3 regions of the Vibrio sp. R10-SF1-ISO8 genome follow, and region 3 is predicted to be linked to each of the others. Evidence: riboswitches for the same ligand, from Rfam matches in the RefSeq annotation. Region 3 holds a riboswitch; each other region holds the start of a gene.
The links. A riboswitch is a leader RNA that binds a small molecule or an ion and turns the genes downstream of it on or off. The one in region 3 is predicted to bind cyclic di-GMP.
Positions count from the first base shown of each region.

Region 1: another riboswitch for cyclic di-GMP. It lies ahead of AC6R00_RS14165 (TfoX/Sxy family DNA transformation protein); the one in region 3 lies ahead of gbpA (N-acetylglucosamine-binding protein GbpA).
Region 2: another riboswitch for cyclic di-GMP. It lies ahead of AC6R00_RS16385 (calcium-binding protein); the one in region 3 lies ahead of gbpA (N-acetylglucosamine-binding protein GbpA).

Region 1 is NZ_JCBDHL010000018.1:186,305-193,329, reverse strand. It holds gene glgC (glucose-1-phosphate adenylyltransferase) at 155-1,372, shown strand; gene glgA (glycogen synthase GlgA) at 1,362-2,825, shown strand; gene AC6R00_RS14180 (alpha/beta fold hydrolase) at 2,979-3,791, shown strand; gene AC6R00_RS14175 (putative signal transducing protein) at 3,788-4,093, opposite strand; gene AC6R00_RS14170 (TVP38/TMEM64 family protein) at 4,093-4,785, opposite strand; gene AC6R00_RS14165 (TfoX/Sxy family DNA transformation protein) at 4,937-5,527, opposite strand; cyclic di-GMP riboswitch class I at 5,661-5,747, opposite strand; gene purR (HTH-type transcriptional repressor PurR) at 5,892-6,899, opposite strand.
Region 2 is NZ_JCBDHL010000019.1:323,746-330,770, reverse strand. It holds partial or broken gene tnpC (IS66 family transposase) at 1-138, opposite strand, end outside; partial or broken gene tnpB (IS66 family insertion sequence element accessory protein TnpB) at 735-1,102, opposite strand; gene AC6R00_RS16395 (hypothetical protein) at 1,099-1,296, opposite strand; partial or broken gene AC6R00_RS16390 (ISL3 family transposase) at 1,444-2,139, shown strand; cyclic di-GMP riboswitch class I at 2,315-2,395, shown strand; gene AC6R00_RS16385 (calcium-binding protein) at 2,435-3,439, shown strand; gene AC6R00_RS16380 (type I secretion system permease/ATPase) at 3,508-5,205, shown strand; gene AC6R00_RS16375 (HlyD family type I secretion periplasmic adaptor subunit) at 5,198-6,514, shown strand.
Region 3 is NZ_JCBDHL010000012.1:178,477-185,501, forward strand. It holds gene AC6R00_RS10165 (FMN-dependent NADH-azoreductase) at 1-537, opposite strand, end outside; gene AC6R00_RS10170 (LysR family transcriptional regulator) at 715-1,548, shown strand; gene AC6R00_RS10175 (hypothetical protein) at 1,751-1,993, opposite strand; gene AC6R00_RS10180 (DUF3820 family protein) at 2,035-2,250, opposite strand; gene AC6R00_RS10185 (DUF3313 domain-containing protein) at 2,263-2,934, opposite strand; gene AC6R00_RS10190 (helix-turn-helix domain-containing protein) at 3,029-3,382, opposite strand; cyclic di-GMP riboswitch class I at 3,755-3,842, shown strand; gene gbpA (N-acetylglucosamine-binding protein GbpA) at 3,914-5,371, shown strand; gene AC6R00_RS10200 (serine hydrolase) at 5,430-6,596, opposite strand; gene AC6R00_RS10205 (NADH:ubiquinone oxidoreductase) at 6,792-7,025, opposite strand, start outside.

The sequences.
Region 1 (7,025 bases), on a different contig from region 3:
TAGCGTTTAGCTATCGCCACAAAAGGCGTTGGCAGAGTTATTCTTGCTGCATGTTATGCCAAATAGGACTGGCATATCTATAAAAAATATTGATGAGTCCACCCCTTAAAAAAATGGGCTAGTCACACACAATAAATAAAATGGAGAAATTTAAATGGCTGGTGTTTTGGGAATGATCCTTGCTGGTGGAGAAGGGTCACGCCTTCGTCCTCTTACAGAATCTCGCAGTAAACCCTCGGTTCCTTTTGGCGGTAGTTACCGTCTTATAGACTTCGCTCTTAACAACTTTGTAAATGCTGATTTGATGCGCGTTTACGTTCTTACTCAATTTAAATCCCAATCACTCTTCCACCACCTGAAAAAAGGCTGGAACATCAGTGGCATTACCGATCGATTCATTGATCCAATCCCTGCACAGATGCGAACAGGTAAGCGCTGGTATGAAGGTACGGCAGATGCAATCTACCAAAACCTACGTTTCATGGAGTTAGCAGAGCCTGATCAAGTGTGTATTTTTGGCTCGGATCATATCTATAAAATGGACATCAAGCAGATGCTGGATTTCCATAAAGAAAAAGAGGCATCTCTGACAGTATCGGCGTTACGTATGCCATTAGATGAGGCTTCTCAATTTGGTGTCATTGAAGTTGATGCTGAAGGACGTATGATCGGCTTTGAAGAAAAACCGGCTAATCCTAAATCGATTCCAGGTGACCCTGAGCATGCGCTTGTTTCTATGGGCAACTATGTATTTGAAGCTCAGCCACTGTTTTCAGAATTAATCGAAGATGCTGATAATCCAGACTCTTCTCATGACTTTGGTAAAGACATTATTCCAAAGATGTTCCCACGTGGTGACGTGTTCGTTTATGATTTCAGCACAAACCGAATTACTGGTGAGAAAGAAGAAGTCTACTGGCGTGATGTCGGTACGATAGACGCTTATTGGCAGGCGCATATGGATCTGCTTGAAAAAGACGCGCCATTTTCACTGTACAATCGTAAGTGGCCACTTCATACCTTCTACCCACCGTTACCTCCGGCAACCTTTACCGATTCGGTAAATGGTCGTGTGCAGATCATTGATAGCTTGGTCTGTAATGGTAGTTATGTACGTGGCTCACGCATTGAGAAGTCGGTGCTTGGATTCCGTAGTAACATTGCGTCTGCGTGTGACATCAGTGAGTGTATTTTGCTTGGAGACGTTAAAGTCGGTGAAGGGTGTGTCTTACGCCGTGTCATTATTGATAAGGATGCAGATATTGCACCGGGCACCCAAATTGGTGTAAACCTATCGGAAGATAAAAAGCACTTCCATGTGTCGGAAGATGGCATCGTTGTTATTCCTAAAGGAGCAAGAGTTGGCTACTAAGAATTTATCTATTCTATTTGTAGCATCGGAAGTTGAAGGGTTAATCAAGAGCGGTGGCTTGGCAGACGTTGCCAAGGCACTGCCTGAAGCACTACTCGCACTGCAGCAAGATGTTCGTATTACTTTACCCGCCTACCAAAAATTGGCAGGGATCAATGAAGCCCAAGTGGTTCTGGAAACTCAGTTAGAGCATTGGCCTCACACTGAATATCGTGTAAAACAGCTAGAAATCGTTGGTGTGCCTGTGTATGCCATCGATTGTCCGAAGTATTTCGATAGGCCAGAGATGTACGCAGAAAACAATCAAGCGTATGCCGATAACGGCGAACGCTTTGCGTTTTTCAGTGCGGCTAGCCTAGATATGTTACCGAAACTTGGATTCAAAGCAGATATTATTCATGCCAACGACTGGCATACTGGATTTGTCCCATATCTACTCAAACACCGTTATCATTCGCATGATTTTTTCACTCACACCAAGAGTGTATTGTCGGTACATAACGCTGTGTTTAAGGGGGTATTTAGTTACGATGAACTGCAGTCGCTGCCAGAGATGCATACGCGTTATGCACCAGATGCGGCGGTCAGTGCGACACACGTTACTATGCTAAGAGCAGGAGTAATGAATGCAGATAAGATTAATGCTGTCAGTCCCACTTACGCTGAAGAGCTAAAAACAGAACTTGGTAGCCATGGTATGGCGTCAGAGTTTCAACAGCGCTCTGACGATTTAGTCGGTATACTTAACGGGTGCGACTACACCGCTTGGAACCCTCAAAACGATGCTCACTTACCAGTGAACTACAAGGCGACTCGCCAAAGTATGGTTAGAGGTAAAAAAGCGTGCAAACGAGAGTTACAGCAAAGGGTAGGGCTTGAAGCTCAAGAGGTAGCGGTATATGGCATGGTTTGTCGCCTGACTCACCAAAAAGGTGTCCACTACCTATTGCCAATCTTAAGTGATTTTCTCAAGTACCAGGTTCAAGTGGTTATTGTCGGTACAGGTGATCCCGTTCTAGCATCACAGTTAAAAGAGATTGCGGCGTTACATAGTGACAAACTCGCTTTTGTCGAGGCGTATGATAACGAGTTAGCACATTTGGTTGAGGCGGGATCGGACTTCTTTATTATGCCGTCTGAGTTTGAGCCGTGTGGTTTGAATCAGATCTACAGCATGGCTTACGGTACACTCCCTATCGTTCGCGGCGTTGGTGGGTTGCGCGACAGCGTTAATGACTATGATGCTGAGCCTGAAATCGCGACGGGTTTTGTGTTCAATGAACCGCAACCAAGTGCATTGCTGAACGTGTTGCAACGCTCTTTATTGCTTCATGCGCAGCAACCCAATGAAGTCAAACGTGTTCAAATGTATGCGATGGAGCAAAACTTCTGTTGGAACAAATCGGCTGACGAATACATATCCTTGTATCACAGTGCGCTGAGCTCAAATTAATATGAAACTAGGCGTCTTTTTGGCGCCTTTTTTGATGGTTACTTACATTTTTAATAAAAGAATAATTAAGATTTAAGGTAATTTGACGTAAATCTCTCTATGTTTATGGTACTCTCCGTAACCAATTCTATTGCTGAGTAAACCTTTTTCGATATGAGTGACACCTTGCTATTCCACAAAACCTTTACCCATCCTACGAGCGATGAATGGGTAGTCTTTGTGCATGGAGCGGGGGGAAGTTCCTCAATTTGGTTTAAGCAAATCAAAGCGTACAAACAGCACTTTAATCTGTTGCTAATCGATCTTCGCGGTCATGGTAAGTCTAATCAATTGTTCAAAGAGTTGATGGCGAATCGTTACACGTTTCAAGCGGTGACAATGGACATTCTAAAAGTGCTCGACCACTTAAAGATACGTTCTGCCCATTTTGTTGGAATGTCTCTTGGAACGATTATTGTCCGAAACTTAGCGGAACTTGCAACCGATAGAGTCAAGTCGATGGTACTAGGTGGTGCTGTAACGCGATTTAACGTCCGTTCGCAGATCTTAGTTAGACTGGGTGGCATGTGTAAACACGTTATCCCTTACATGTGGTTATATAGCCTGTTTGCCTATATTGTGATGCCGCAGCGTACTCAGAGAGAATCACGCCATTTATTTATCCGCGAAGCAAAGAAGCTCTGCCAGAAAGAGTTTAAACGTTGGTTTATTCTTACCTCGGAAGTTAATCCTCTAATGAAATACTTCAAGGATCGAGAGTTGCCGATTCCGACACTGTATTTAATGGGTGAGAAAGACTACATGTTTATTCAGCCCGTGAAAGAGATGGTTGCTGCGCATCGCAAGAGCGAGTTACTTGAAATTGCAGATTGCGGACATGTATGTAACGTTGAGCGTCCTGAAGAGTTCAATTATCACTCGATTTCGTTTATTCAACAACAAATTGAAACACCCAAAATTTGTTAAGGTGCGGTTTGACCGCATTGCCAGCACGCGCCAAATTGAGGCTCGTTCACTTCTCCACATTGGTTGCACAGCCAGTTACTGCCGATTTCCGCACTGTTAAATTGCTCGATAACCCCCTTCGCTTGCTTAGCTTGATGAGAGTTAAGTAACCACACATAGGGTTCACTGCTCTCCCCAAAGGGAATTTCCCCTTGGAGCCCAAACACGCCTTCGCCACGGACTTCACATTCAATCTGTTGAGACTTAAGAAGCTCACAAACAATGTGAGCTTCGGTTGGCGTAGATGTGGAATAGATCCTCATTATGCATTTCCGTTTGATGTTGATGGGGACGCCTTAATTTTAGCCATAATCCATTTTGCAATGACAGGGAACAATCCGAGAAGCGCGAAAGAAGCCAAAACGGTAGGAGAGACGATACCCGACAAGCTATCTATTTGAGCGAGTTGAGTGCCGGCATTTAGGTACACAGCGGTTCCTGGCAACATACCTAGTTGGCTAACCAAATAGAATCGAGTTGTCGCGATGGGAGTCAAACCCATTAACAAGTTGATTAGGAAAAATGGGAATACTGGAATCAATCGCAATGAGAACAGATAAAATGCGCCATCTTTTTCAACGCCTTGATTGATGGCATTGAGCTTGTCGCCAAACTTACTCTGTACCCAATCACGTAATAAGTATCGGCTGCTCAAAAATGCAAGTGTTGCCCCAATGGTGCTGGCAAAAGAGACCAACAGTAAGCTTGTCCAGAAACCAAATAGAGCAGCGCCTAAAAGGGTAACGACCGCAGCGCCAGGAATTGAGAAAGCAGTGATAGCAACATAGGCGATAAAATAGCTAGCAGCGGCGATAGTAAAGTTATCTGCGATAAATGCGGAGAGCTCTGCTTGCTGCGCCTTCGCGTTTTCTAGCGTGAGATACTGACCAAAATTTACGCCAAGTAAAACAATTAGTGCGACGAAAATAATTCCTAGGATGATCTTTTTATTCATGTTGTGCAGCTCCATCATATTTCATGGATATCAATTATTAGTGTTACTAGACAAGACAGGGAAAGCAAGCCACAAATTTCAAGATGGCAGATAAAAACCAATAAAAAAGTCAGCACAAAGGCTGACTTCTTAAACAAATTTATTTTTTAGGTTAGCTGACTTGAGTTAACAGCTCCTGACGGCGACTTTGGGGGATAACCGACCAGTGTGTCCCTTTAATGGCACCTTCTAAAGCCCAGAGAAGTTCGATGTTTACATCGGAAGAGTGTGTAGTCTGAATGGCTTTAAACGCATGTACGGCTCCCACTTGTTCCAGATTCTCTACCGAATCTATACCAGCTTTCTTGAGCATGCGCTCAGTTGCTAGCCGCAAGTTAGGCAGATCTTTCAAACGATTGGGTTTCGCTTGCGATTGGCATTGCTTCTCTTGATTTGCTGCTTTTAAGGCGACGTTCGCAATCTTTAACGTTTTATTTGCGTCAGCTGCCCAATCATCACAAAGCGCAAAATACTTCGTCACGACGGGGAATCCGCGTTTTTTGTAAACATAGGGTTCTAGCCCTTGAGACCTGAACTGTTTAGCGAGAGCCGCGTCCGCGCGTACGTGTAGTTTATCGTTGACGACAAGTGCGAACATAGTGTCATCAGCAAAAATGCCAAAGCCACCAAACATTGAGCGAGACTTAATATGTCCTAACTGCTCAAATAAACGCATTGAGTCTTTTAGTATTGGTTTATCCATGCTGTGTTTTCTCGGTGTATAAGTATACGCCACCAATGCAGGTCCGAGAGATTAGCAAAATTATGCAGAGACATTGTCAGTAAGGTGTCATACGAGTGCAAGTAAAAGCGGTATGACAGTTTGCATATTCGCCATCGGCAACCCCGCTACCAGACAATAAATTGTTTAAGGCCGGAGGCTTTGCGTCCCATCCTTTCGAAATGGTTTGCCCTGTTCGTGGCATTAATCGAACACATTAAGAATAAATAAAATCTGCGCAGAACATCACGTTTGTATCGGATAAATGTGATGTTGGTTCAATAAATAGAGGGGAGATATACGCCTAGCCAATAGTACGACTACAAGCTAAGCGTCTGACTTAAGGTTATTTATTTAGATTACGAACGGTATTGCGCTCGACAATTTCTGGGTGCATCTCGAACACACGTTTTTCGTGCTCTTTATCTTTAATGCGCTCAAGAAGAATTTCGAAGGCATTCTTACCAACGCGACGTTTTGGTTGGTGCACTGTTGTTAGAGGTGGAGAGAAGTACTCTGCTAGTTCAATATTATCGTAGCCGATTACTGAGATGTCTTGAGGTATTTGAATGCCTTTCTGTTGTAGACGGCTCATTAAGCCAAGCGCCATTGTGTCATTAAAACAAAATACGGCTGTTGGCTTTTTATCCATCGCAACAATTTTATCCGCAGCCAGTACCGCCGTATCACATTCGAAGTTACCTTCAAGAATCCAATCTTCGTTTACTGTTAAATCAGCTTCAGCCATTGCACGCTTAAAGCCACTAATACGCTCAACACACGCCGCTTTCTCGAAGTGACCACTTAAACAAGCAATGTCAGTATGACCGCGCTCGATCAGATATTTTGTCGCTAGATAGCCGCCTTCTTCAGAGTTATCGATGATCTTATCGGCTTGAGAACTCTCTGGACCCCAGTCCATTACCACTTTTGGAATGTCTTTGTGGCGGTCGAGCATTTCGCTCAGCTCTTCAGTCAGATCTGAACACATCACTAGGATGCCATCTACACGCTTTTCAGCCAGCATGCGAATGTAGTCGCGTTGCTTCTCATAGATGCCGCCGGTATTACACAGAATCAAGGTGTAACCTTGGCGGTAGCAGTAGCTTTCTACGCCGTCGATAACTTCTGAGAAAAATAGGTTAGTCGATTGCGTCACTAACATACCGATTGTACGAGTAGTGTTGCATTTAAGACTACGAGCAACGGCACTCGGTGCATAGTTAAGCTCGGTTACCGCTTCCATCACTTTTTCTTGTGTCGCTTCGGCAACAAAGCGTGTCTTGTTAATCACGTGAGACACAGTGGTTGTTGAAACACCAGCAAGGCGAGCAACGTCTTTAATAGTGGCCATAAATTTTGTCCTGTCGATGACTGCCACGAGAATATATTCAGTTTAGAATAAGTTGGCAGAAAGTATCAGAAACACAAAAACCGCTCTTATTTAGCGGTTTGTATTTGAATAGTTCATTTTTATCGT
Region 2 (7,025 bases), on a different contig from region 3:
TCGGAACATTTTCGCAGACTTAATTACATAGTTCGCTAACGTTGTTCGTGATAACTCACCACCATAGCGCTGAAGCATCTTCTCAATACGATAGAGAGATAAACCATCGACGTATTTAGACGTGATCACATGAGCGATAAGACCGGTACTGCCTCATGAGCCCGGAAGTGGATGTTTTGGTAACTCAGCCGCCACCATTTTTTGTTGACCATCCGTTTTCTCGAACACGGCCTTTTCTTGCATGTATTCAAGAACGTGAACTTTCGCTGACACGATATCAAGCTCTTCCTTTACCTTTGCAAAGAAGGTGCTTTTAGCACCGTGTTTCTTTTCATCAGTCAGGTATAGGAAGACTTGTTCACGCGGCAGGTCTTTAGAGAAAGGCTTACGGCCGCGAGGCTTTGAGGAGGTGTTTTTGCTCTTCTCTTTGTTCTTTTTCTCATGCGATTAAAGGTCTGGGTCAGTACAGAGTTCAGATTGATCAAAGAGCAAGAATTGGTTTATGTTCGCCTTTTCACTGCTTGGCATGAAGCGTTTGATTTTAAGGTGGCGGACCACCTCTTCTATTACTTCAATGCGAACCGATTAAGTTCGCAATTGTGCTTCTTTCTCTGTTAATTGTGCGCTAAGACCCTCAATTTTAGCTATATGATGATTGGATGAAGTCACAGTAAAACAGTCCTTAAAGCCTTGTGGTAACAGGTTTTTTCTATCAAAAATAGACGATTAAGTCACTAAAAAAGTGACTCGTATTCTAACTTTTTATATGCATTTATCAATGAGATATCGTAACCATCCAGTAGACAATTTATCTGTTGCCCTGTCAGGCTCACGGCCTCATCAGTACGCTTTGGCCACTTTAATTTTTCTTCAGCAAGGGACTTGTAGTAAAGGACAAAACCGTTGTCTTCCCAAACAGGCACTTGATTTTATTGCGTAGTTTATTGGGGAAGACATACAACTCTCCGCTAAAGGGATTGTGGCCGAGCTCCAACTTATCCAGCGCACTTAATCCTTTATGTGATGTTCGAAAGTCGATAGGGTCCCGATAAAGATAAACGGTAGGCAAGTGTAGTCCGGGTCTTAGCGTTGATGTTTTCATGAGAGTAATACGGAAAGCAGTTGAGTGACGGATGTGATGTTGCTGTCATCAATACCAAGTATGGTGGTTCCATCAGATAGAGCAATATACAGCTCAGATGGATACTTATTGGTTACCGTTTCACTTGAGCAATGGCGAACTTGGAAGTCACTGATTGAGTGACTGTCGATGTGTTGTTTAGTTTGCGTTTCCATTAACTGAACTGTGCTAGACTGATATCGTAAGTTCGACAGTATTGTGCTTGAGAAAGTGAGATAGATAATCCTTTGTTGATTAATGACCAGTGTCATTATCAGCATGATGGATTATTTTGGACTGATGTCGAGAACTAGGCGCTTACCAGATATGTGACGGTCATTGCTGATGCTCAAACACACCAAGTGCTTTGGATTGGCATAGGCCGAAGCCGAAAGGACATTCGCCCATTTTTTGAAGAGCTCGGTGACAATGCCGCCAACATTGAAGTTGTGGCAATGGATATAAACACGGCTTTTGACATTGAAGTGCAAGCGCATTGCCCAAATGCCCGTATTGTCTATGACCTGTTTCATGTCGTGGTTAAGTTTGTTCGAGAGGTTATGGACAGGGTTCGTGTAGACCAGGCTAATCAATTAATAACTTACAAAAAGCACGTCGCTGGATAAAACGTTCCCGTTAGGTACTTCTGAAAAATTGAGAGAACTTGAGCGTAAACAACAAATTTATCTTGATGAAATACTCTCGATAAATCGAGATCTCATGATAACTCATCTGCTTGGAGCTCAACTCGAGGAGCTTTGGTATTGTTATTCAAAGGCGCAGCTAAGGGGCTATGGGAAGTATGGTGGCTGCAGGTGAATGGAAGTGGCCTCCCACCTCTCATCCACTTTGCTAGAAAGCTCAAACCTTAACTTCACGGAATGGTGGCATCACCATACCACCTGAATACTTGCACCTTGGAAGGTATCAGTAACAAGATAAAACTCATCAAGCGAATGGGTTATGGTTACCGAGACACGGACTACTTCTTTCTAAAGATTAAAGCGGCTTTCCCCTGAAAGCGCGATGAAACAAAAAAGAGCTTAGTATGAATTGTTTGTAACTTCTAATTATTTGTTCTATCTGGTTAAGTAGATTCTTATTTTTGCGAAATTTAATTATTGTTTTCTTTTTTGTTTTGTCAGTTAATCAATAGCTTGTATCGTAATATATCCTTCATGCGGTTATATGCAGGTAGAGTAACGCCAAACCTGTCGTGAGTCAGGGACGGAAAACCACGGGTCTCTTGCAATGAGAGACAGCCGGGTCGCCTTAAAAATAAATCTCAAGATTATATTGTAAGGGGCAAAAAAAATGTCTTCAGTGAAAGTAGGTACGACTAACTTAGATGGAACTGGTTCTTCTGCTAACTTAGTTTCAGAACACGATATTTTAGATGGCATAGGTCAAGCGCCTGACTATGACGCCAAAATCTCAAACCAATCGATTGATGTAGAAGCAACAGGTTGGAATGCGGTTGGTGAAAAAGAAGTGAAAATTAATGGTGAAAACGTTGATGTTTACGCTAAAAACTTCGTAGATGCTGACATCGATTTATCTGATAGTTCACTTGGTGTGTCCGTTTCGCTTCTTTACTCAAAGCGTGGTCAAATACAAACCGGTGATGGTGACGATACTGTTAATGTAGCTGTACAAACTAACGATGGCGGTTGGAGTAACCTTTTCACGGTTGATACTGGCGCTGGTAATGATACAGTCAAGTTTTTTAATGAGGCTAACTCACAATTCACTTCTGTTGAGGTAATGACAGGTGAAGGTAATGACATTATTAACCTATCTGGCTTAAATGAGAATGCTAATAGTAGTGTGACTCGTAAAGTAGATGCAGGTGAAGGAAACGATGTTGTGGCGGGCTCTGTTGGGGCCGATATCCTTGATGGCGGTGCTGGTGCAGATATTATTACTGGCTTAGGGGGCAACGACGTTATCTTCTACGACGAAAATGACATAGCTGTTTTCGGCGGTGATGGTCTTGACGCCCTGGTTGTAACTGGTAATGAAGACACGACTATTGGTAATAACTTTGCCGGCTTTGAAGCGATTGTTGGTGAGGAAGGAACGGCGCAAGACTTACGCGTTAATCTACAAGACGGTTTAGTGATTGCTCTGGGTAATGATGTTGGCGATGAAGTTTCTTTTAATCAAGACGTTAGCTTCACTGCTGTGGCACAAGACCTTACTGCTGAGCAAGCTTCACTCCTTGAAGCAAGTGGTGCGGCCGATGCTGCGCTTCAAGCATACGAAACTGTATATATGGGCGAAACAGTGACGGTTTGGTCGGATACTGAACTCGTATAATACTTTTCGCGTAAATCAAGAATGCGCCTTATGGCGCATTTTTTGAGTAACTATAAGTGTAGGTTGCTATGCCCGAATGGAGTCGATTTTTACAAGAGCGTAAAAAACATCTTGTATATATAGGTATTTTTTCAGTGTTCGTTAACCTGCTGATGCTGGTGTTGCCAATCTACAGTTTACAAATATTTGACCGTGTTCTCTCCTCAAGAAGTCCTGAAACACTTATCTTACTGGCTGTATTAGCTTTAGGCCTATTACTTATACAAGCCTTGCTTGATTTCATCCGAACACGCCTATTACATGTAGGTGCGTCACAGTTTGAACATTATTGTGTCCCACATCTAGTTAAACATGCTTTTTCGATAGCAGGAAGAACACCAGACCTTGCCCGTAGAACACTACAAGACTCACAAGAAGTGAAAGGCGGGTTGTCATCTCCTATGGTCGCTTTATTGTTTGATTTACCTTGGACGCCTATTTTCATCCTTGTCATTTTTTCTCTTCACCCTTATTTAGGTTGGTTCGCTTTCGCGGCAGCAACAGCCTTATCTCTATTAACTTGGTTAAACTTATATTTGACGCGTAGAAGCATTGATGAGCTTGCTCATCAAGCATTTGATAATGGAGCTTATTTACAAAGGCAAATTGCGCTGGGTAATACCATTTCATTATTTAACGTCGCCGATAAGCTCGCACAACGTTGGCAATCTAACAACGTGAACATTATTCATCTGCAAAATGAATACAACTTTAAATTACAGTTCCTTCAAGCCTCTATTAAATATGCTCGGATGATCCTGCAAGTCGGGGTACTCGGCCTTGGTGGTTGGTTAGTTATTACTGATCAGGCGGTAGCAGGAGTGTTGTTAGCAGCCTCTATTCTATTGGGCCGGGTGCTAGCTCCTTTAGATCAAAGTATCAATTTGTGGCGACCTTGGCGTCAAAGCAGGGCAGCTTGGTCGCGGGCAGAGGCTGTTTTATCTTTTCCAGATTCGGAACGGCGTATTGAAATGCCAATTGAAGATATCAGCGTTCAGGTTGAGGGTTTTAGCGTGAAAGATCAGTTTGAGCGTTTAATTCTTAAGAATGTTCAATTTGAACTAAAAGCTGGTCACGCGTTAGCGATTGTTGGAAGTAGTGGTTCCGGTAAATCAACTTTGCTGAATGCTATTGCAGGTGTTGAGTTTAATCACCAAGGTTATATTCGTCTAAACGGCATTGCTTTAACTGAAATTCTTCCCCGTCAAAGGCAACAGCTCATAGGTTACTTACCGCAGCAGGTTGAGCTATTTGAAGCTTCATTATTTGACAATATTTGTTGTTTTGACGAAGGTGAAGGCGTTGAAGAAAAGGTGTTTAATGCAGCTAAAATAGCGGGTATTCACGACATTATTGTTAAACATCCAAATGCGTATAAAACTAAATTTGGCCGTAGTCAAGGGGGTCAGTTGTCAGGCGGTGAGATGCAATTAGTTGGGCTTGCCAGAGCGCTATATCATCAACCTAAACTGTTATTGCTGGATGAGCCAGACTCAAATTTAGATATTTTATCCGAACAAAAACTTCTTAGAACATTAAATATTTTAAAGCAGCAAGGAGTTACTGTCATTCTCATTAGCCATCGAAATACCCTTGTTAAAATGGCTGATTGGGTCATTGTACTTGACTCAGGTGTGATAAAAGATGCAGGCAAAAAAGATGATGTACTTACACGCCTTCAAAAAGGAGCCGTAGCAAATATTAATAGGGACGGTAGTCATGGCTAATTCATATCCAAGTAAGCTGACCATAAACCCTTCGCGCTATATTTTTGCTGGACTAATGGTACTGTTACTTGGTGGCGGCTTCAGTATTTACTGGCTTTGGTTTACAAGTATCGATGCTGCAGCAATAGCTCCAGGAGTGATATCTGTAGAAAGTAAGCGTAAATCAATAGAACATTATGAGGGGGGGATCGTCGATACCGTTTTAGTTAGCGAGGGGGATGAAGTTGCCGAAGGTGACGCACTAATTGAGCTTTCTTCTATTGCGGCTGAGACTAGATTTACTCAATTGCAGCAAAAGTACTATAGTAACCTTGCCCAAAAACAACGTTTGGAAAGTGAGAGAAATGGGGAGCAAAAGTTGTTTTTTACAGAAGATTTGCTTGATGCTTCAGAGCAATACCCTTCACTGACTTCACTGATGAAAACTCAGCAGTTGCTTTTTAATGGTCGCCTTAAACTGAGAGAGAGTGAGCTTGCGGTGCTCGATGCGAGGCTAACTCGTCTTTCAAGTGATAAGCGAGCTCTGGCCAAGAAACTAGATAAAGAGCGTTTGGCGTATCGGTACTTACAGCAAGAAAGTAATATGCATGATGAGTTATTACCCGCCGGTTACACCTCTAAACTCAAGTCGCTAGAGCTCCTGCGTTCAAAAGCTAGATTGTCTGGCTATCTTATTGACTTAGAAGGGCAATTGCAGAATCGTGAAATCGCATTGCTTGAGATCCACCAACAACGTGTTGCAATGGAGCACCAATATATCAGTGAGATTGAGCAGGAGTTACAAGAGTTATCTAAAGTTATGGATGATACCGTCGAGCAACTTGCTCAGGCGAAAGATGTGTTATCTCGAGTTGTTCTGAAGAGCCCAAACTCAGGTAAGGTTGTAGGCTTGAGTGTGTTTAATAGAGGGGATGTTATTAGTCCAGGTGAAACTTTAATGCAGGTTGTTCCTGAAAACGATCGCTTAATCGTTGAAGCTAATCTGAAGCCGACGGATATTGCAGCTGTCTCAAAAGGACAGAAAGCTATGGTACGGCTTTCGGCTTATAACTTTAGAAACACCCCTCCTATAGAAGGGGAGGTTATTCATATTGCGGCAGATAGGATCACAGACGGTAACAAAGACCAGGAAGAGAGCTTTACCATTAAGGTAGCTTTGAACCCTGACGCCTTAGCAAATGTTGAAAATGTCCGATTACATCCTGGTATGCCAGCAGAGGTTTATGTCTTGCTCAAGCAGCGTAGTCCTATTGACTATTTGTTGGAGCCCCTCCAGCTTGACCTTTACAAAGCCTTCAGGGAAATCTAGCATTCTAGGGAAGTCTTTTTTAGCTAGTTTCGAATAACTAATTTAATGTTAGTTTTAGGCGTGATTTACGTTTTGTGAGGTAGCCTCGTTCATTCTAGGAGTAGCTAATCATATTTAGCTAAATATGACGTCAATATACTATCTGGTTGACTATTACAGAGCGAAGTATGAGAACTGACAGAAAAGTGTTTGAAGGAGTACAACGATGTACACCTTTATGACTCATTCGATGATCTGACTCTTTGGGTATATTTAGCAAGGCATGAGAGTAGGAAATATCTAAATTAGCATGTTACTAAAACACGGATGTTTACAAGTTCATAACGTTGTATACGGTAAATTTACTTCGTGGGGTACTTTTGAGTGCAAAAACAGCGGTATTTTTTGACACCTCAACATTCTTTTTCGTTGCTTGTGATCGCACGTTTCGGTTTATTCCGTTCAGTTTGAACCCTCGCTATATTTTAATGGTGCGCTACTTTGATATATCAGATGCCAGTGTTCTTTGCGT
Region 3 (7,025 bases):
CACTATCTCGTAAATCTCAGCCACACCTAAATACTTGCTTAAAGTACGTAGATGCGGGACCAGATGACTGGATGTCTCATTGATCCCCCCCTGCTCGAAGCCAAACTCACCACATGAAGTTACTATGACCAAAACCTTATCAGACAAAAGAGGTGCCAAGGGCTGGTCACCACGAGATAAATCAAAGTCAAAGGTTTTGTTGACGCGTATGATTTGATCAAACCACGCCTTTAACTGCGCGGGCATACCATAATTATACATTGGCGACGAAATAACGATGATATTGGCTTTTTCGATTTCATCAACAAACGCGTCTGAAAGCGCCAAAACCTGTTGCTGCAGATCGGTTCTTTGTTGCTCAGGGGTAAACACTGCACCTATCCAGTCCTGAGTAATGAACGGCGGAGGGTTCAAGCCAACATCACGATAAATATACTCATCAATCACAGCTAGATCTTTGAACTGTGTGATAAATCTTTTGGCTAGCTTTTTTGAAATGGAGTCATGTTGCGGGTTTGCATTCTTGATTGATCTCACACTTGAATCTATGTGCAGAATAACACTCATCTTTGCTCTCTTCTGTTCGTTTAAACCACTAACCATTTTTCTGTTTAATGTAGTAAATCACAAACAAGTAAAATGCGTTTACAGATGAGTAGAATTCATCTATTTTTTCATTTCATTGTTTGACGAGTAACAATCATGCAAGTTTCTTTGCCTGCACTTAAAGCCTTTGAGTCGGCTGCCAGGCTCGGCAGTTTCAAGGCCGCAGCTGCTGAATTATCAATTTCCCCAACAGCAGTATCACATCATATAAATAAACTTGAGCAGCGCCTAAATGTTACCTTATTCACACGTACTACCAGAAAAGTTGAGTTAACCGCACTCGGTAAAGAACTCGCTCTCGCGACTAGTTTTGGATTTCAGTCGATAGAATCGGCGATCGAAAAAATCACCACCAAAGACAAACAAATCAATGTTACTACGACGTCATCATTTGCGGCTTTGGTTCTGATCCCCGCACTTCAAGCGTTTTATACGCGCTATCCCAATATTCAGGTGAACATCACCAGTGGTGAGAGCCTAGATACTAACAACTTCACCTTACCCATCCGACTCGGTGAAACTGACAAGCAATCAAGCTCGGATATCATCAAGTTCGAAGAGTTTAATCTATTTGGCCCCTCCACCAAGGCTACATTTCGACAAACTGAGCCAATAACGATTTACACCACTGATTGGAAAAATAGCAACCTACCCCAAGTACCATTGCAATCATGGTTGAAAATCAACGGTTTACTGAATAAGCACATTCAAGTGAAACATTTCGACCAAGAGTTATTTGGAGTCCAGCAAGCATTGCTGGAAAACGCATATGTATTCTGTTCACGCACGCTGACTCAAGGTTATTTAAAGGCGGGAGTATTGAAGGAGATGAACACCCTAGCCATCAGTTCTCGGCTTTGTTATTACATCGCCAACAAAGAAAAGCGCCTTTCTCGACATAACTTCATGTTCATAGAATGGCTAGAAGAATTGATAAACTGAGTGACCTAACTTTTCTCGTATCTATTTATCACCCCTTTGATTTCAAATGGCTTTTGGAAAGCGAGTCTTGACAGGATATAAGTGGGTAATAATTCAACTCACGATAGAGGAAAAAAGAGTCAGCCTTTCGGTCTGACTCTTTTTATAAGTCAGGAGCTATCTTGAGGGAGTTTAAGGATGCAACATTAGCTTCTTTCGCTGATTAGATGGCCTGATGACCACTCTTTTTCGCAAACTTTTGCATCGCCTCGGCAAACGTGGTTGTTCTGCCTTTAGCCTCAACCTGCACTACCTTGTATCCCATCTTTTCTAACGTTCGGCGCTCTGCCAAAACGGCTTTGTCATCTTGCTGACTACCTTGAGCAGGTTGATGAATGTAACAACCCTCTAGTTGACCGTCTTCGACCAGTTGGTGATGTCTCAGTGCATCGATATCAAAATTCATAGTACGTCTTTAAATTAAATATAGGGAGCGATTGTGGAAGGTTACATGCGCTTTAAGGGCTTAACCACGCTATCTAATCCTTCGATCTTTAGCGCTAAGCATAGCTTGAGGAGATCGCCTAGCTCCCCATTCGGAAAGCCCTTTTTATCAAACCAAAGTAAGTACTCTTCTGGTAAGTCGATAAGCACGCGACCAGCGTACTTACCAAACGGCATTTGCATTCGTGCAAGTTTAATTAGATTTTCTTTTTCAAGCATTGCTAAGGTTTTCTATGGCTGTTCCCAGCCTTGTAGAGTAACACCTAATCGCTCTACCCAATAGTTAATCGCGTCTTTCGCATCATCAAGCGAGTCAATCATCGTAGAAAAGTCTTTGTTTCCGGCCTCTCTGTCAATGGCGGCAAATAGTGGCGTCCCGTCCTGCGCATCACTAACAAGCAACTCAACACTCGCGCTACCCACATTGGTATGCTCGCCAGTGGTGACTTTGGAAATAGTTGAGATGGCTAAACCAAATGGCAGTACGCTGCTCGTAACCGCCAGTACTGGATTCGGAGTTTCAACATTACTCAATGCGATACTCAGACGCAGCGTCTTCCCTGTCGGCTCTGAGACAACTTGTTTATTAAGGGAGATTTTCTCGGTCAGACGGGCGACCATGTAATCAGTCAGCTCTTGGGTTTCTTCTTTATCTAGCGTGCTTTCGTCTGTAACGACAAACACTTGGTCAATCACTACCGAATCGAACTCATCAAGCTTTTCGCTTAATCGTTTTGCGTCTCTTAGACCAATTCGAGCCCATACTAAATCGACACCGCCTTCAGGCCCTGCTCGAAAGTCCTCATAACTGGTAAATTTAGTGGCGCGTTGAACAGGCCCACCAGCACATCCAACCACGAATACGCTCACCACGATCAAAAGCAAGACCTTGAAAGATTTCATGTAAAGCACTCTAGTTTATATTTGAAACCAGAATGCTATACTATATGATATTTAGATGTCCAATTGTATTCTATTCAAATTGGTTATATTAGGTTCAGGAAGGATGCACTGTGTGCGCGTATTCCACGATCACTTGATTGCCTTCAATGTAGGCATTTTGAATTTCACCATCGACACTCATGCGACTTTGCAGATACACCACCTTTGGTCCATGCTCATTGGTTTCTTTTAGGCTTGGAACCACATTTTTGGGCTCTAAATGAAGAAGTCGACAAAAATGGCTCACGAAAGACATAGTAAGCGGTGTCTCACCTCTTAATACGCGAGAAAAACTGAGCTGATTCATCCCAAGCTTTTTGGCAAATTCCATCTGAGTGAGTCGCATTTTCGATTTTTTCGACATCCAGATTTGGTAGAGCGCCTCTCTATCTTTGTCGGTAAATTCCATCGTGATTCCTTGTATAACATTTTGGGGTGGATTGTCGTTGTTTTGGTACTTAACGTTGTCAGAGCTTGGTAAGTGAAAGTCAAAGCTTTGTCTGCTAGGCGTCAGTCAAACGAAGCACAAGTCAAAATTAAACCACCCAAAAACATTCACAAAACACATCAATTAACCCATTTAATTAATCAATTTCAATAAGTTAACAGTTTAATCAATATGTAATTAGCAAGTTAATTTGCGACAAGAAATCCAGTTCGGGATTGTCATTCCACATTTTCATTTTAGGCTTAGCTTTTCTGGATCGCGTTAGCTACATTTCGCCTGCTTATACAAAACTCAGTACTTTGTAATTTAACAATATAGTGAGGCAAGTATAGGCTGCACTTCAGGCAAACTATCCGAAAGGTTAGGACGCAAAGCCACCGGTCTGTCGACATCTTATGTCTATGATAGCGGGGTTGCCATTTAGCGAGTCTCGCTAGATGTTTCGCGTGCCGGAGTGTCATCTTTTTTGTTATCCATAGATAAGGACAAATGATGAACAAACTCCCAAACAAATCACTCATTGCGTTAGCTCTACTTAGTGTGAGCGGTGCTAGCTTCGGCCATGGGTACGTTTCAGCGTACGAAAATGGTGTTGCTGAAGGCCGTGCGGCACTTTGTAAATTCCCAACCAGTGACACAAACGAAAAGAACACCAACTGTGGTGCTATTCAATATGAACCGCAAAGCGTAGAAGGGCCAGACGGCTTCCCTGAAACAGGCCCACGCGATGGTAAAATTGCCAGCGCTGAAACCTCGCTAGCAGCGGCGTTGGATGAGCAAACCGCTGACCGTTGGGTTAAACGACCTATCAAATCGGGCTCTCAGTACTTTGAGTGGACTTTCACTGCCAATCACGTCACTAAAGACTGGAAATATTACATCACCAATGCGGATTGGAACCCTAATCAGCCCCTCGCTCGCAGTTCATTTGACCTCACGCCTTTCTGTGTTGTCGATGGGGGAATGGTTCAGCCGCCAAAACGTGTTAGCCACCTTTGTAACGTTCCTGAGCGAGAAGGTTACCAAGTGATCCTTGCAGTTTGGGATGTAGGCGATACGGCAGCTTCATTCTACAATGTGGTCGACGTGAAATTCGATGGTGATGGCCCAGTGATTCCTGATTGGAGTCAAGGCGGTCAGATCAACCCTACGCTCGATCTGAGTGTTGGCGATACAGTTTATACCCGTGTGTTTGACAGCAGCGGTGAGAACTCGTCTTACAGCACAGAACTCGTAATTCAAAACAGCGAACAAGGTAAAGCAAGCAACTGGTCTTATGCTCTAGCCAGTAAGATTAACCAAGAGCAGAGCCAAATTCGTGCCGGACAGCTTAATGACCAAGGCGAATTTACCCCTGTTTATGGAACCAACCCAGTCTACCTAAAAGCAGGATCAGGACTAAACAGCGTTGAAATCGGCTATAAATTTGAAACACCAGAGCCAGAATACGACCTTGATGTTGTAGGGCTTCACCCAGAGTACGTAATTGGCGAGTCACCGACAGAGCTTGACCTGACACTAACCGCCACAGGCGACTTAACGGCTGAGTTAACTGTCTACAACCACCACCGCGAACCATTAGCTTCATACTCGAAGGAGCTGAAAGACGGTGAAGTTGAAAGCACCACGATGACTCTATCTAAGTCTGAGCCAGGGCATCATATGCTAGTAGTGGTTACCAAAGACGACCAAGGTAAAGTGATTGACCAAAATACGCTAGATTTCCACCTAGTAGAAGATCAAACGCCACCACCTGGTGACTACGACTTTGTCTTTCCACAAGGCTTAGAAAGCTACACTGCGGGAACTAAAGTCTTAGCCAGTGATGGCGCGGTTTATCAGTGTAAAGAGTTCCCATACTCAGGTTACTGTGTACAGTGGTCACCATCGGCGACACAGTACGAACCAGGAGTTGGCTCTCACTGGCAATCAGCTTGGAACAAGCTGTAAGTCGTTTATATACAAAAAGAGGATGCCTAGTGCATCCTCTTGTTTATGTTAGGTATGGTTAAAACCAACCTGAGACTAGGCGTTTAAACCAATCTAACAACTTCTTGAACAGTCCGCCCTCTTCAACATCTTGCTGAGCAACCAATGTTGCGCTTGCGACCTCTTCGCCATCAATACTGTAGATCACCTGCCCGACAGCATCTCCCTGACTGATTGGCGCCACCAACTCGCCATTGTATTCAATCTCGGCTTTAAGCTTGTTCGCATCGCCTTTTGGTAGGGTAATCAATACTTGTTTATCGACGCCAACAGAGACGAGGTCTTCACTACCCATCCACACTTTTGCTTCAGCTAACGTATCTGTCACTTTGGATGGAGACACAGTATCAAAGAACCTGAAACCGTAGCTCAGTAATTGTTTGCTTTCTGACTCACGGCTTTTAGTACTGCTGGAGCCCATCACCACCGAAATTAAACGCATGTCACCACTGGTTGCTGATGTCGCCAAGCTGTAGCCTGCCCCACTTGTATAACCGGTTTTCATACCATCAACATTTAGGCTTCTATCTCTAAGCAGGCCATTGCGGTTGTACTGGGTAATGCCGTTGTAAGTGTAAGAAGTCTCACTGTACAGCGAATAGATGTCAGGCAAATCGCGAATGATGGCTTGACTTAGCAAAGCAATATCATGCGGTGTTGAATACAAGCCGTCGCTATCTAAGCCATGTGGATTAGTGTAGCCAGTGTTATCAAGACCAAGCTTTTGCGACCAGCTATTCATTAGGCTAACAAATGCGCCTTCACTGCCCGCTACGTGTTCAGCAATAGCCACACTGGCATCATTACCGGATTGAACAATCAAACCACGGTACAAGTCGATGAGTGGAACCTCTGTCCCTACTTCGATAAACATTTTTGAAGAATCAGGGAAGTTCTTCGCCCAAGCTTTCCGGCTAATACGAACTTGATCGTCGAGAGAAATATTACCGCTTTTCACTTCTTGACCAGCTACGTAAGCCGTCATCAGCTTGGTTAAGCTCGCAGGGTTAAGCTTCTTGTCCGCATTTTTCTCCACCAACACGGCACCAGTATGGTAATCGATCAAGATATACCCTTTAGCGCCTAATGTCGGAGGATCAGGAATAATGGTAGGTGCGGCAAACGCACCAAATGAAAGAGAAAATGTCGAAAGAAGCGCGGTGAATTTTAGAAAACGCGTGGTCATGATATGCGACGTCTCACTTTAAATGATTGAGTAACGACCTCAGTATAGACAACCTCGCAATAGAATCAGCAGCTTTGACATCAATCGTTACTATTCAGTAGGAATTTTGGTAAATATTTACCTAGATGACGGAATTAGATACAAAAAAACCAGCGCCGAAACGCTGGTTTTGTAATCTTTTGGCTTAGTTTTCTATTAAGCGGCTTTTAGCTCTTCGCGGGCTTTCTTTTTTGCCATTAGCTTCTCGCGGTAAACAAACCAAACATAGCTTGCGACAAGTGAGAAGAACAAGTACGAGAGTGAGAATACTAGTGGTGAGCTAATAAGGTCTTGCGAGATTCCCCAAGATACGCCCGCAACCGTCACTGCGATTTTAGAGAATAGACCACAAAGCAATAGCAGAAGTGCTAGCTGTGGGAAACGACTACT